Regions from separate parts of the Gracilibacillus salinarum genome, predicted to be linked through region 3. Evidence: predicted binding sites of a transcription regulator. Region 3 holds the regulator's gene; each other region holds the start of a gene.

Region 1 (4,219 bases), 810 kb from region 3:
ACGGTTCTGCCATGACTGTCAGTTAATTGACCGTCTTCCATGATTTGCAGGAACATGTGCTGTACATCCGGGTGAGCTTTTTCGATTTCATCTAATAAAATCAAGCTGTACGGATTACGGCGAACTTTTTCTGTTAATTGTCCTGCTTCTTCATGACCGACATAGCCTGGTGGTGAACCAATGATTTTGGAAACCGTGTGTTTCTCCATGTACTCACTCATGTCAAGACGAATCATCGCCTCTTTCGTACCAAACAATTCTTCAGCAAGTGCTTTTGTCAACTCTGTTTTACCAACACCTGTAGGTCCTACGAAAAGGAAAGAACCAATTGGACGATGTTTAGATTTTAAGCCAGCACGACTACGGCGAACAGCTTTGGCTACTTTCTCAACCGCTACTTCTTGTCCAATTACTTTTTCACCTAAGTTAGTTGCTAAGTGCTTCATCTTGGACTGTTCGTCGGATTGAATTTTTCGAACAGGAATACCCGTTTTCTCTTCAATGATTAATTGAATTTCTTCTACTGTTACTTCCGCTTTTGGAGCCTCTTTTGTCTCTGTTAATTTTTTCTCAAGCTTAATTTCCTGGTGGCGCAGGTTGGCAGCACGCTCATAATCTTCTCTTTCAGCTGCTTCTGTTTTTTCTTTGGCAATTTCGTCTAAACGTTTTTGAATTGCCTCATCATCTGATTCGCTTACATCCAGATTCAGTCTGGCACCTGCTTCATCAATTAAATCAATTGCCTTATCTGGAAGGAATCGATCTTGAATATACCGTTTCGATAAGTTAACCGCTGCTCGAAGTACTTCATCAGAATAGCTTACTTTATGAAACTTCTCATAGCGATCTCTTAAGCCCTGCAAGATTTGTTCCGCTTCAGCTAAGGTTGGTTCTTTCACCATGATTGGCTGGAAACGTCGTTCTAATGCAGCGTCTTTTTCAATCTGACGATACTCTTTCAACGTGGTTGCACCAATTAATTGTAGTTCACCACGTGCAAGTGCGGGTTTCAGAATGTTTCCGGCATCCATTTGAGAGCCTTCTGCTGTTCCGGCGCCAACGAGGAGGTGAACCTCATCTACGAAAAGAATAACATTTTGACGCTCTTGCAATTCGGAGACTAATTGTTTCATACGTTCTTCGAATTGACCACGAACTCCGGTATTTGCAACCAGTGATGCTACATCTAATATATAAATTTCTTTATCTAGCAATTTAGAAGGAACATTTCCTTCGGTTGCTTTCAACGCCAGTCCTTCTGCTATAGCTGTTTTACCGACACCTGGTTCCCCAATCAACACGGGATTGTTCTTATTGCGGCGGTTCAATGTTTCAATGACGCGTTTCACTTCCCTATCACGGCCGATGACCGGATCAATCAAGCCAGCTCTAGCTGCGTCTGTTAAGTTTTTACCTAACTGATCTAGTAAGCCGTTACCTTTCCCACCCTGTTTCTTATGGGTGTGGGTCTGTGCTTGACCTGAACCATTTGCTGCTCCGTTAAAGATGTCGCTGAAATCTTGTCCACCGAACATTCCTGAAGGTTGATTCATTTGGTTTTTTATATCGTTAAAGCATGTTTCGCATACATGTAGAGATTCTGTTTGATTATTAAATCGAAGGTTCACATTAATCGTTGCTTCGCGAGTTCCACAATGTTGACATTTCATTTGTCATTCCTCCTTCAATTAGTGAAAAGATCAAATTTGACTTTGACTATATTTGACCTTTCTTATCTCCTATTATAATCTGACCTTCTTTGACTTTCAAGATCTTTGCTCAAAAATATTTATAAGTGATGATACGGGTATCACACATTTCAACATCTCCATTTAATCTTACAATTCCACTTTATATAATCCGCAAACCATACTTTTAAATAATCCTATCTTTTTAACAACAGGAAAAACCCCGGATTCGCTTATCCAAAGCAAATCCGGGGTTTCATTTATCACGGCGATAACCGTCCGTAATACCCCCACATCAAGAATCGAGAGCGATAAATTAAGAAGCTAAGTGGGGAGAATAACTTCCTGATACGTTTCGCTAGCAATCAGTGGGAGTCAAAACCCCTACTGATTGAAGTCACACTTTTTATCTATTCCGTTCTCTATTATTACATCGCGACACTAAAAGGAATAAAAATCAACAACAATGCTAAAGCCAGCGACCACATTAATTCTTTTAGCACAGATATCCCCCTAGTAAACTTTTAATCTAGCATACCACACAACCCGCCATTTTCCCGGTATTCGCAAGAAACATTACATAAAATTTACAAAGCGATCAACTTTCCGTCCGTAAGTATTTGTGCTACACTATAAGTAACCAGGGAAAAAGGAGTTGTTTCGAATATGACAACTATCCAGCTTATGCATCACAAAAAAACAACACCCGCTACTGTTGCAAATATGTGGGTCTATCGCCAGGCAAAACTCATAGAAGTTCAACTGACAAACAAGCAAACATACTTCTTATTTTTCTATAAAGACCGCTACATTAACGCAAAAAAAACGACCGAGATACGTCTGACATCCTTTCTAAAACAAGCACTCAAAAACGGCCACTCATTCGATAATAATCACCCACTTACGAAAGCATTACTTTCCAAAGACGAAGTATATCGACTTACTTCTAACAATCACATGTTTCAAAAGCTTAATGACAAATATAATGAAACAGAAATGCTCTATATTCTTGCGATGTTTGATAATTTTATCGATGAGAAAAAAATTCAGGCACAATGCAAAAAAGCCTTTTATAACCATCGACGTAATGGTTCACTCATGAAAGCTTACCGGTTACTTGTCAATTATGTTCTTATCCGCCCGAATGATACGTTTGCCAAGGATATGCTCCATCACTTTGACTTTCAGAAATACAGCGACATGTATCGCAACATTGACAGACTGACAGAAAAGTGGTCTGATCCCCTCTACTTGGAATCCATGTTTTTTGACCAAAATTACCCTAAATCCATCATAAATTCGCTATTACGACAATACGATATAGATAATCGTCAATTTGATCAGTTGTACTTATATTTTGTTGCTCGTTCCGCCTTAACATCCATCACATCAGTGGCAACGTTAACGGAGAGATTGCTTAACAAGTCTGATCAGATTCTATTCTGGGAGAAAATGCTTGATCACTACCAAAAACCGGATGACATCATCTCAAAACTGATGGAACTCGGTGGATATTCCTCGATTTTACGTTTTTACCTAAAAGAACAGAATCAACCTGATCGGACACTTTTCGAAACAGCTATGCAAAAAGTGTCTTCCGAGGAGCTCGCCCCCCTTTACCAACAAGTACTTGCAAAAATTCTGGCGGTGTATCAGGACGATGCCGTTCAATTAGAAAAGGTATTACAGCATACGATCAAAAAGTTGCTACCTGTTCTCTCACTTACTGAAATATTGCATTACTTGGATACGACAGAGCTTCCGATAATTAAGAAGCTGAAAAAAATGGAACAATTATCGGATAATCCAGACCAGCAATTTGCCTTAGGTGAAATCTATTTTGACTTGGAGCAATATGATAAAGCTATCGCCTGTTTTGAATGGGAGATGGAATTATCACCAAACGATCCGGCACCTATTCAATATCTCTACAAGAGTTATGCAGCAAAAGGCGACAAAGAACAAGCGAATACGTACAAACAATTGATGGTTAATATTCCATCTTAAGGCTCTTCAATACTTCGCCATAAGGTCATCGCAGCATAAGAGCGGTACGGTTCCCAGAATTGATTCCATTCCTCTAATTGCTGTGCTGACGGTTTCTTATCAAGTCCGAAGTATTGTTTGAGTGCGTTCTGAATGCCGATGTCACTTGATGGAAAGTGGTCCTGTCTTCCCAGCGAGAACATCAGCCAGTTTTGGGCAGTCCATGCACCAATACCGCGAATTTTCACTAATTCCTTCATGACTTCTTGATCTGTCTTGTCATAAAAGGAATAAAGATCTAATTCGCCATCAACTATTTTCTGAGCAGTATCAATCACATATTCTGCCTTACGACGGCTAAATTGCATGTCTTGCAGCTCTTGATAAGGAATCTTTGCCACTTGATTTGGTGCAGGATAAAACCACACATCATCGACTTTTTCGCCATAAGTGGTGACGAATCGCAATGTCAGAACTTGCGCGAAGGACATGTTTAATTGCTGATGGATGATTGTTTTTACTAGATTGCTAAAAGGATCAAACTC
Region 2 (4,219 bases), 1.6 Mb from region 3:
TATGAAATATTTCTTAAACAGATGTCCGTGCAGCTTTAAAATGAGGAATTAGACTAAATGCCCCCGCAGCGACTGCGATTGCTAACATCCAAGTAAAGGTGTTCGGTAATGGTAGTACGTTACATAGTGACATGACGATAACGATTGCTAATGCTAATATAATTGATGTCAGGCGCAATGTCTGACTAAGTAATTTTCTTTTTTTCCATGAATAATTCATTGTAAACCTCCTGTTAATACAGAATATATTTACCACTTTTTGTGGATTGTTAAACATAAAATAATTCCTCAGGGTTAATCATGGATTCCACAGCATTATATTGATATACTATTTTCGAGGTGATAGCAAATGAATCTGAAATCAATTGCTAAAAAAGGCGCAAAAGCGTGGATGAATATGGACCAAGGAAAAAAAGATAAAATAAAGCGCGAAGTTAGTAAAAAGGTTAAAAATAAATCAGCTAATAAGATGATGAAAAAATTTTTCAAATAATTTTCCTGGACAGTCTTACCAACACTAAGATTTAAATTGATCTTAGTGTTTTTATTTGTAATCAATACGTTGGTATTCCATCAGCTTTTTACTCCAATTAGTTCTAAAACTGAATTATAAAATACACAAAAAAATAAATACATAAAAAGGCTTAGAAAAGAAAAAAATATGTTATAACCTTATAATACAATTGGTGTTGATTTTAAAATAAATTAGAGGAGTGTTAGGTATGGAAAAGCTATCTGGAAAAGTTGCACTTATTACAGGTGGAGCAGGCGGTATCGGTAAAGTAACAGCCGAGAGATTCCTGAAAGAAGGCGCAAAGGTGGTATTAGTAGATTTGTTCCAAGAAGCGCTTGATGAAACAAAAAATGCATTAAATGCTCATGGTGAACTGTTGACAGTACAAGCTGACGTTTCTAAAGAGGAAGATGTTGAAAGGTATGTAAATCAAACAGTTGAAAAATTTGGGACAATTGATATTTTCTTTAACAATGCAGGGATAGAAGGTAAGGTAGCACCAATCGTTGAACAGGATGTAGCTGATCTCGATAAAGTACTTAATGTAAATGTGCGTGGTATATTTTTAGGATTGAAATACGTATTGCCTGTTTTGACCAAACAAGGCCGCGGTAGTATTATTAATACGTCATCTGTAGCAGGTTTAAGTGGCAGTCCTGGGGTAGCTCCTTATATCGCTTCTAAGCATGCCGTTGTAGGATTAACTAAAACAGCAGCACTTGAGGCGGCAAGTGCTAATGTGCGAGTTAATTCTATTCATCCATCACCTGTCAATACCAGAATGATGCGTTCTTTAGAAGAGGGAATGAATACGGATGAACAATCCATGGCACAAACTATTCCATTAGGCCGATATGGGGAGTCGAGTGATATCTCCAACTTAGTCTTGTTTCTAGCTAGTGACGAAAGTGAATTTATTACAGGTGGACAATATCGTGTAGACGGTGGGATGGGCGCCTTATAATTTAGAAAAGAATAAAGAGCCTGGTACAATTATTTGGTTACTAATAACGTAAAACCAAATAATTGTACCAGGCTCTTTTTTACTTATAATTGTAACGCGCCCGGAGGGATTCGAACCCCCGACACATGGTACCGGAAACCATTGCTCTATCCCCTGAGCTACGGGCGCATATTGATCATGTACGCACTATAAAAATTGCGACAAGAATAATTATAACCAATTCTTCGTATAATTTCAATACATACCTCACAAGATAAATATTTATGTCCAAACGTTTAAAGAAGTAGGGATAAGGGTAGGATGAAATTAGACAATCATATCTTTTGACCTTATTTGACCTTTCAGTTAAGATGAAATTAGTAAATGAAACTATGTGTATTGAAGGAGGAATTTTCAATGAATTTAATTCCAACAGTTATTGAACAAACAAACCGAGGCGAACGTGCATATGACATTTATTCTCGCCTTTTAAAAGACAGAATTATTATGCTAGGAAGCGGCATTGATGACAACGTGTCTAACAGTATCGTAGCACAATTGTTATTCTTAGCGGCAGAAGATCCTGATAAAGATATTTCTTTATACATTAACTCACCAGGTGGCTCCATTACAGCGGGTATGGCGATTTATGATACCATGCAATTCATCAAACCAAATGTTTCTACCATCTGTATTGGTATGGCAGCATCTATGGGTGCTTTCCTACTTGCAGCAGGTGAGCCTGGTAAACGTTTTGCACTGCCTAACAGTGAAGTTATGATTCACCAGCCACTTGGCGGCACACAAGGTCAAGCGTCTGATATTCAGATCCATGCAAATCGTATTATCGAGATGCGTAAAAAACTAAACCAAATTCTTGCGGAACGCACTGGTCAACCACTAGAGGTAATCGAAAAAGATACAGATCGTGATAATTTCATGACAGCTGAACGTGCAAAAGAATATGGTTTAATCGATAAAGTAATGGAGCATAAACCATCTGATTTAAATTAAGTTAATCTAGAAAAAGTGGCGAAGTTTTAACTCGCCACTTTTTTTATTTACATGTTAAAAGAAAATTTGGCTTAAAACTGAGAAAATAATATACAAGTTCTTATAATACGGATTATGTATAGCTGCTTTATGCTTGCTGATAATTTCGAAATGATACATGTGCCAGGATTCCTTCTACCAACCACTTCGCGTCCTGCAGGCACGGATGGAGCTAGACCACTACTTGATTTACTTCTTTGCTGCCTTGCACCGAGGAAGCCTACTTCGAAACATTACTAGTAGACACAGGTGCAGACGTTGTGGATCTTCAACGCCTACCTGGTTGGCCTACGCTAGCGTAGTTACTCAACAATCTTTGGATCAGTTAGCATATTGATTGCATCCATAAATATCAGCATTTAATAACATAATGCTTAGAATCACTGCTTTTAGCTGTTATATACGTTGTAGCACTTCCTTAAGCGTAGGAAATAGGCGGAGACTCCCGTGGAATCAGCACGAGCTGAAGATCCACTTCATTTGTGCCTGTGTCTGCAAGTATTGCTTCGAAGTGAGCTTCCTCGGTACAAGGCAGCAAAGAAGTATTACAGGTAGTAGCCTAGCTGAAGCCGTGCCCACAGGACGCGGAGCCTATTTCCGGAGCTTTGCTAAGCAGATGAAATCTATCAAAATCACTACAATGTTAGAGAGTTTTACTTTGCATAATCCGTATTACAGGTATTTGTATTAAGATTGGCTGTAATTATCCGGTTTTATTTTTCCATGTTAAGCAAGCCAAATTGCTTCAAACGGACAAGCTGTAACCATCAGCCATTCAACACAATAATTAATAATATAAAAGAAACTTTCACTAATTCATCTTTTGTAACGCACTTGATCACTAGTACGTAAACCAGTCCTGTAACAAGATCTTCACCTACCAGCAGCATCGTGATGATATCTAAAAGCGGGAGTGCTTCTGCAAGTATATCTACTTTCGTCTCCATGTCCGTCACCCTTTTCTGTTACATCGTATTTCGAGCGGCGTCAAAAGGTGCAACCCCTTGACGCACAGGCATTTTATGGTAATTAATAATATTCAAAATATTTGTTGACACCATTTTCAGAACATGCTAAAGTATATCTAACAAATGATAAACATAAGTAAACAACTCGGAATTGAATAGATTCTTATCCAGAGAGGTGGAGGGACATGGCCCTTTGATGCCTCGGCAACCATTAAGTGTCTGTTCACTTAATACAGGTGCCAATTCCACTGAGCGTTTAAGCTTGGAGAGATAAGAGAGCGAAGCCATTAGTTAAGTCTCTCTATCTCAAATAGCGAGATTTTTTTAATGATTACAACTAAATAGGTAAACTCTTATCCAGAGAGGCGGAGGGACTGGCCCGATGATGCCCGGCAACCATTAAGCAAATGCTTAAAAGGTGCTAATTCCTGCAGGTATTATCCTGACAGATAAGAGGAAGACTTCTGCATAGCTAATAAAAGCCTTCTTCTTATGAAGAAGGCTTTTTAATAATTAGAAAAGATTAAATTTTTTGAAAACTTGGGGAGGAAATAAACATGCCAAATTACAAGCATTCAACGTATGATCCAGAAACTATTCATTTACACGGCGGGCAGGCACCAGATCCAACAACAGGATCAAGAGCAGTGCCGATCTATCAATCTACTTCTTACGTGTTCCATGATACAGAGCATGCGGAACGGTTATTTGCACTGGATGAGCCTGGAAATATTTATTCCC
Region 3 (4,219 bases):
CTTAGCAGCAATTCCTTCGCCCTCACTAACGAGTCCTAATAAGATATGTTCTGTCCCTATATTATTATGGCCTAATCTAACTGCTTCCTCTTGTGAAAGTGCTAATACCTTTTGTGCTCTTTCTGTAAAACGTCCAAACATCATATTAATATTCCTCCTTCTGCTCCATTGTAAATCGTTCCCGAATTAAGGATGCACGAAAAACATCACGTTCATTCGGTGTTAGCATTTTTTTCGCATATTGTTGTAAAAATGCCGGCTGCGTTAAGACGACCAGTTCATTTAGAATCGACTTAGAGATATTACTAATAAATCCTAAATCAATTCCGAGACGGACGTCGGAAAGACATTTAGCCGTTTCCTTTGATTCTATGATACGACTGTGTTGTAAAATTCCATAGGAGCGAAAAACGCGATCTTCCAATTCTAATGAAGACTGATCCAACAGTATGGATCTTGCATGTCGTTCGTGCTCGATCAACTTCTCCACGACACCTTTTAAATCTTCGATAATGTCTTCTTCGGAGCGGCCAAGCGTTATTTGATTGGAAATTTGAAAAATATTACCGATTGCTTCACTGCCTTCTCCATAGATGCCTCTGACTACCAAACCTAATTGATTAATAGCTGGCAGCATACGGTTAATTTTTCGCGTTAATGCAAGTGCTGGCAAATGCATCATGACAGAAGCTCTTAAACCTGTACCAACATTTGTTGGACAAGATGTTAAATACCCTCTGTTCTCATCAAACGCATAGTTGATTTTCGTTTCAAGCCAATCATCTAGCTCAAATGCCTGTTGCAAAGCCTTTTCCAATTGAAAACCAGGAAAATATAGCTGTGCACGAATATGATCTTCTTCATTTACCATAATCGATACCTGCTCATTTTTTGAGATCAATGTAGCACCATATTTCGATTTATCAGCTAAATGTGGACTGATCAGATGTTTTTCTACTAACACTTGCTTCTCAGTGGAATTCAAATCTGCCATTCTGACAAATTCAAAGTCTTTATACTGATTATACGTTTGATGATTAAATTCCTCTTTGAAAAATGAAAGAATGTTATCCATCTGTTCTTCTTCTGCAATCAGCGGAAAAGGTGTATCTTCAAAGTTACGCGCCAGGCGGACCCTGCTGCTCATTACAATATCACTATCTGGTCCATCTTCTTTGAGCCAGGGGCTAATTGCCTCATTCATGAATTGCTCTAAGCTCATGAATCTTCCCCCTCCTCTTCACGATGCAGGCTCTTTTCGACTGATTTTATTTGATCACGGATTCCAGCCGCGTCTTCAAAGGCTTCATCTGCTATTGCCTGCTGCAGCTTCACCTTTAAATCTCGTAGTTTCTTCCGTTGATAAATGTTAGAGCCTGCTCGTTTAGGTACTTTTCCTTCATGCAATGTGTTACCGCTATGCACCTTTCGAAATAACGGATTGAGATGATCGGCAAAGGTATGATAGCACGATGCACAACCAAATTTACCCAGTCTAGCAAACTGTTGATAGGTCATCCCACATTTGTCACACTGAAGTGTTTCTTCCCGCTTTCTTAGAGATTGCTGCTGCATCGTATTTGATCCAGAATTAAATAATCCTGATAACAGATTATGAAGCGAATAGGCATCCTCTTCCTGAGAGACGTAGCCTTTATCCTTTGCACATTGCTGACAAACATGAATTTCGCTTTTTTCCCCGTTTATTACTTGGGCAAAATGAACGGTTGCCGGATTTTGATGGCATTCTTGGCATTCCACACCGTACACCTCCTAAAACTGATATTTTAATGAATTGAGCATGGCCGACAAGATGCGGGCACGCACTTCATCTCGGATCGGTAATTGAAACGGTAATGTACTGCGGTCAATGGCACTAACCATCAATTTTGCTTCTCGCTTCGTGATAAGTTCTTCTTCCAACAGTCGTTCCAATATATTAATAGCCTTTTGTTGTGAAATACTTGGCTGAACCATTTCGATTATTTCATCAATTAACATTGCTTTGTCTTCGTTGGTAATTCTGCTAATTCGAATGTAGCCTCCACCACCGCGCTTGCTTTCAACCAGATACCCTTTCTCTAAGGTGAATCTCGTATTAATAACATAGTTAATTTGAGAGGGTACACATTCAAAGCGATCTGCAATCTCACTTCGTTTTATCTCGATGATTTTGTGCTGATTACTTTTCATGATGGTTTTCAAATATTCTTCAATAATATCTGAAATATTCCGCATTTCCCCTCCTCCAATCTGACTTTGACTATATTTGACTATATACTTATTATACTTCAAGATCACGGGGTTGAAAACTATTTGGTCTTCTATATTATATCCGTTATTTTTTCCGTTCAAACCATCAAGATCGAAATCGTATTTTAATTTTTTCGACTTCTTCTTGTTCTAATAACCATTCATATAAATTTTCCCGTTTTTTCTGATGGATAGCATCGATATACATTTTTATTTTTGTTGTTTCTTTACTCTCATTGTATATATCAAACTCTCGTATTTCGATTGGAAAAGCTTGCACCTGATCCATAAATTTAGCAGTACCTTTTGTTTTGCTCAACTTCACCTCAAAAATAATAAAATGATTTTTGCGATGCAGCCGATGTTCAAATTTATTTAAAACAACCAGACTGATCAGAATGATTAATGTAGTAACAATCGCTTCTTTGTACATACCAATTCCGACGATTAATCCTAAGCCTGCCACTGCCCAAATCGAAGCAGCCGTTGTAAGGCCACGAATTGTCCCGCCGTTTACAATAATTGTTCCAGCACCAAGGAAGCCGATCCCGCTAATAACATACGAAGGTATCCTTGCAGGGTCAAATCGGACATTATCATAATGCTCAATAAAATAATCAAAGCCGTTTATTGAAAGTAACATCATTAAACACGAGCTGACACCTACTAATATATGCGTTCTAAAGCCGGCTGAATGTTTGTTTATTTCCCTTTCAAACCCTATTAAGCCGGCTAATATAAGGGCAATCAACAATTTTGAAACAGATTCCATAAATGCAGCATCAAAGATCTGATCCATGGCAATTTCCCCCTTTTTCACTATGAATAAATAAATGATGAGAGCATATACTTCTTATACCCTAAAATTAGTGATTTATAGCTACGAAGCAGTATAAAGGGGGTGTTTGGATTAAAAGAAATCAGGAAAATATGTCTGCTGTTCAGGTATAATCATCTCTAACTGCTCAACGGCTGAAGCATCTCCCTGTATTAAGTCTGCCTCCCACAATGTGAATGGCCGTTTATAACCAAATAAAATTTGTACAAGTTGTTGAACAGCTATTTTCACCCTTGCAACATTCGGATCTGCCTCTACACGCTCCGTAACAATACCCTCTTTTATGCTGTTGGACACCAGAAACAAACCATTATTTTCTGTTAAAAAGGCATCTGATACTTCTACTGTAAAATCGATTTTCGTTTGATCGATTATTGGAAAAGGATACTGTTCAAAGAAAGCATCAACATCCACAATTCGCGCCATAAAATAAGGCATCTGTTTTTGTTCGAATCTCGGTTCACCAATAAGTAATGGCAATGGGTCATCTGCAGGGACAGACAGCTCTACATTATGCACCATTGAATCATGATGTTGGATAAACTGATAAAGTAAGTGGCGCGCATTTATATTCACAAATGCCATATCATGTACAGTAAACAAGCTTTGTTTAATAGTGAACAACAGATACCCTATTGGTGTTTGATCCGCAGCATACGCAATTGCGATATGTGTATCTTTATGTTTTAATATACGATATTTCCACCAATGTTCTGTTCGATGAAGTGTGCCTGTATACTTCTTTGCATACATTTGGTAGATGGCGTCTAACGTGGAAATTGTTTTTTCCCCTTTACTTCCCCTCCTGACACTGCCCTGTCCGTTCCAATCGTTTTGAAATGATTTTATCGGCATATTGTATGTAGTTCGGTCAAACGTCAATTCCCAGCCATATTTTCGATAAAAAGGTACTGAAAATGGGTGTAAGTATGAAATACTTTGTTGTTGTTGTCTCATTTCTGTTAAAAGTTTGTATAACAATGCCTTTACTTTTCCACCTCTGCGATACTCTGGCCAAGAAGCAACGGATCCGACACCTCCCATTTCTAACGGCTTACCATGTAGATTTACAGTCAGTGGAATAAGGTGAGCTTTAGCAGCTAACTGATTATCTGCTATCCATCCCCA

Evidence for each region. The regulator CtsR, encoded in region 3, represses protease genes until heat stress. The targets are predictions, from matches to a motif close to ATGGTCAATAAAGGTCAAACA.
Region 1: a site for CtsR is predicted at 1,747-1,767, ahead of MUN87_RS18105 (ATP-dependent Clp protease ATP-binding subunit). Genes of this name have one in related genera too.
Region 2: a site for CtsR is predicted at 1,799-1,819, ahead of clpP (ATP-dependent Clp endopeptidase proteolytic subunit ClpP). Genes of this name have one in related genera too.

Annotation. Positions count from the first base shown of each region.
Region 1 is NZ_CP095071.1:3,861,106-3,865,324, reverse strand. It holds gene MUN87_RS18105 (ATP-dependent Clp protease ATP-binding subunit) at 1-1,670, opposite strand, end outside; gene MUN87_RS18100 (tetratricopeptide repeat protein) at 2,355-3,695, shown strand; gene MUN87_RS18095 (DNA-3-methyladenine glycosylase family protein) at 3,692-4,219, opposite strand, start outside.
Region 2 is NZ_CP095071.1:4,678,429-4,682,647, forward strand. It holds gene MUN87_RS21685 (hypothetical protein) at 14-220, opposite strand; gene MUN87_RS21690 (hypothetical protein) at 350-493, shown strand; gene MUN87_RS21695 (SDR family NAD(P)-dependent oxidoreductase) at 723-1,478, shown strand; tRNA gene MUN87_RS21700 (tRNA-Arg) at 1,574-1,646, opposite strand; gene clpP (ATP-dependent Clp endopeptidase proteolytic subunit ClpP) at 1,875-2,471, shown strand; gene MUN87_RS21710 (hypothetical protein) at 3,278-3,457, opposite strand; SAM riboswitch class I at 3,639-3,755, shown strand; SAM riboswitch class I at 3,829-3,934, shown strand; gene MUN87_RS21715 (PLP-dependent aspartate aminotransferase family protein) at 4,036-4,219, shown strand, end outside.
Region 3 is NZ_CP095071.1:3,052,631-3,056,849, reverse strand. It holds gene clpC (ATP-dependent protease ATP-binding subunit ClpC) at 1-144, opposite strand, end outside; gene mcsB (protein-arginine kinase McsB) at 146-1,222, opposite strand; gene mcsA (protein-arginine kinase activator protein McsA) at 1,219-1,761, opposite strand; gene MUN87_RS14200 (CtsR family transcriptional regulator) at 1,774-2,238, opposite strand; gene MUN87_RS14195 (MgtC/SapB family protein) at 2,360-3,052, opposite strand; gene MUN87_RS14190 (GNAT family N-acetyltransferase) at 3,164-4,219, opposite strand, start outside.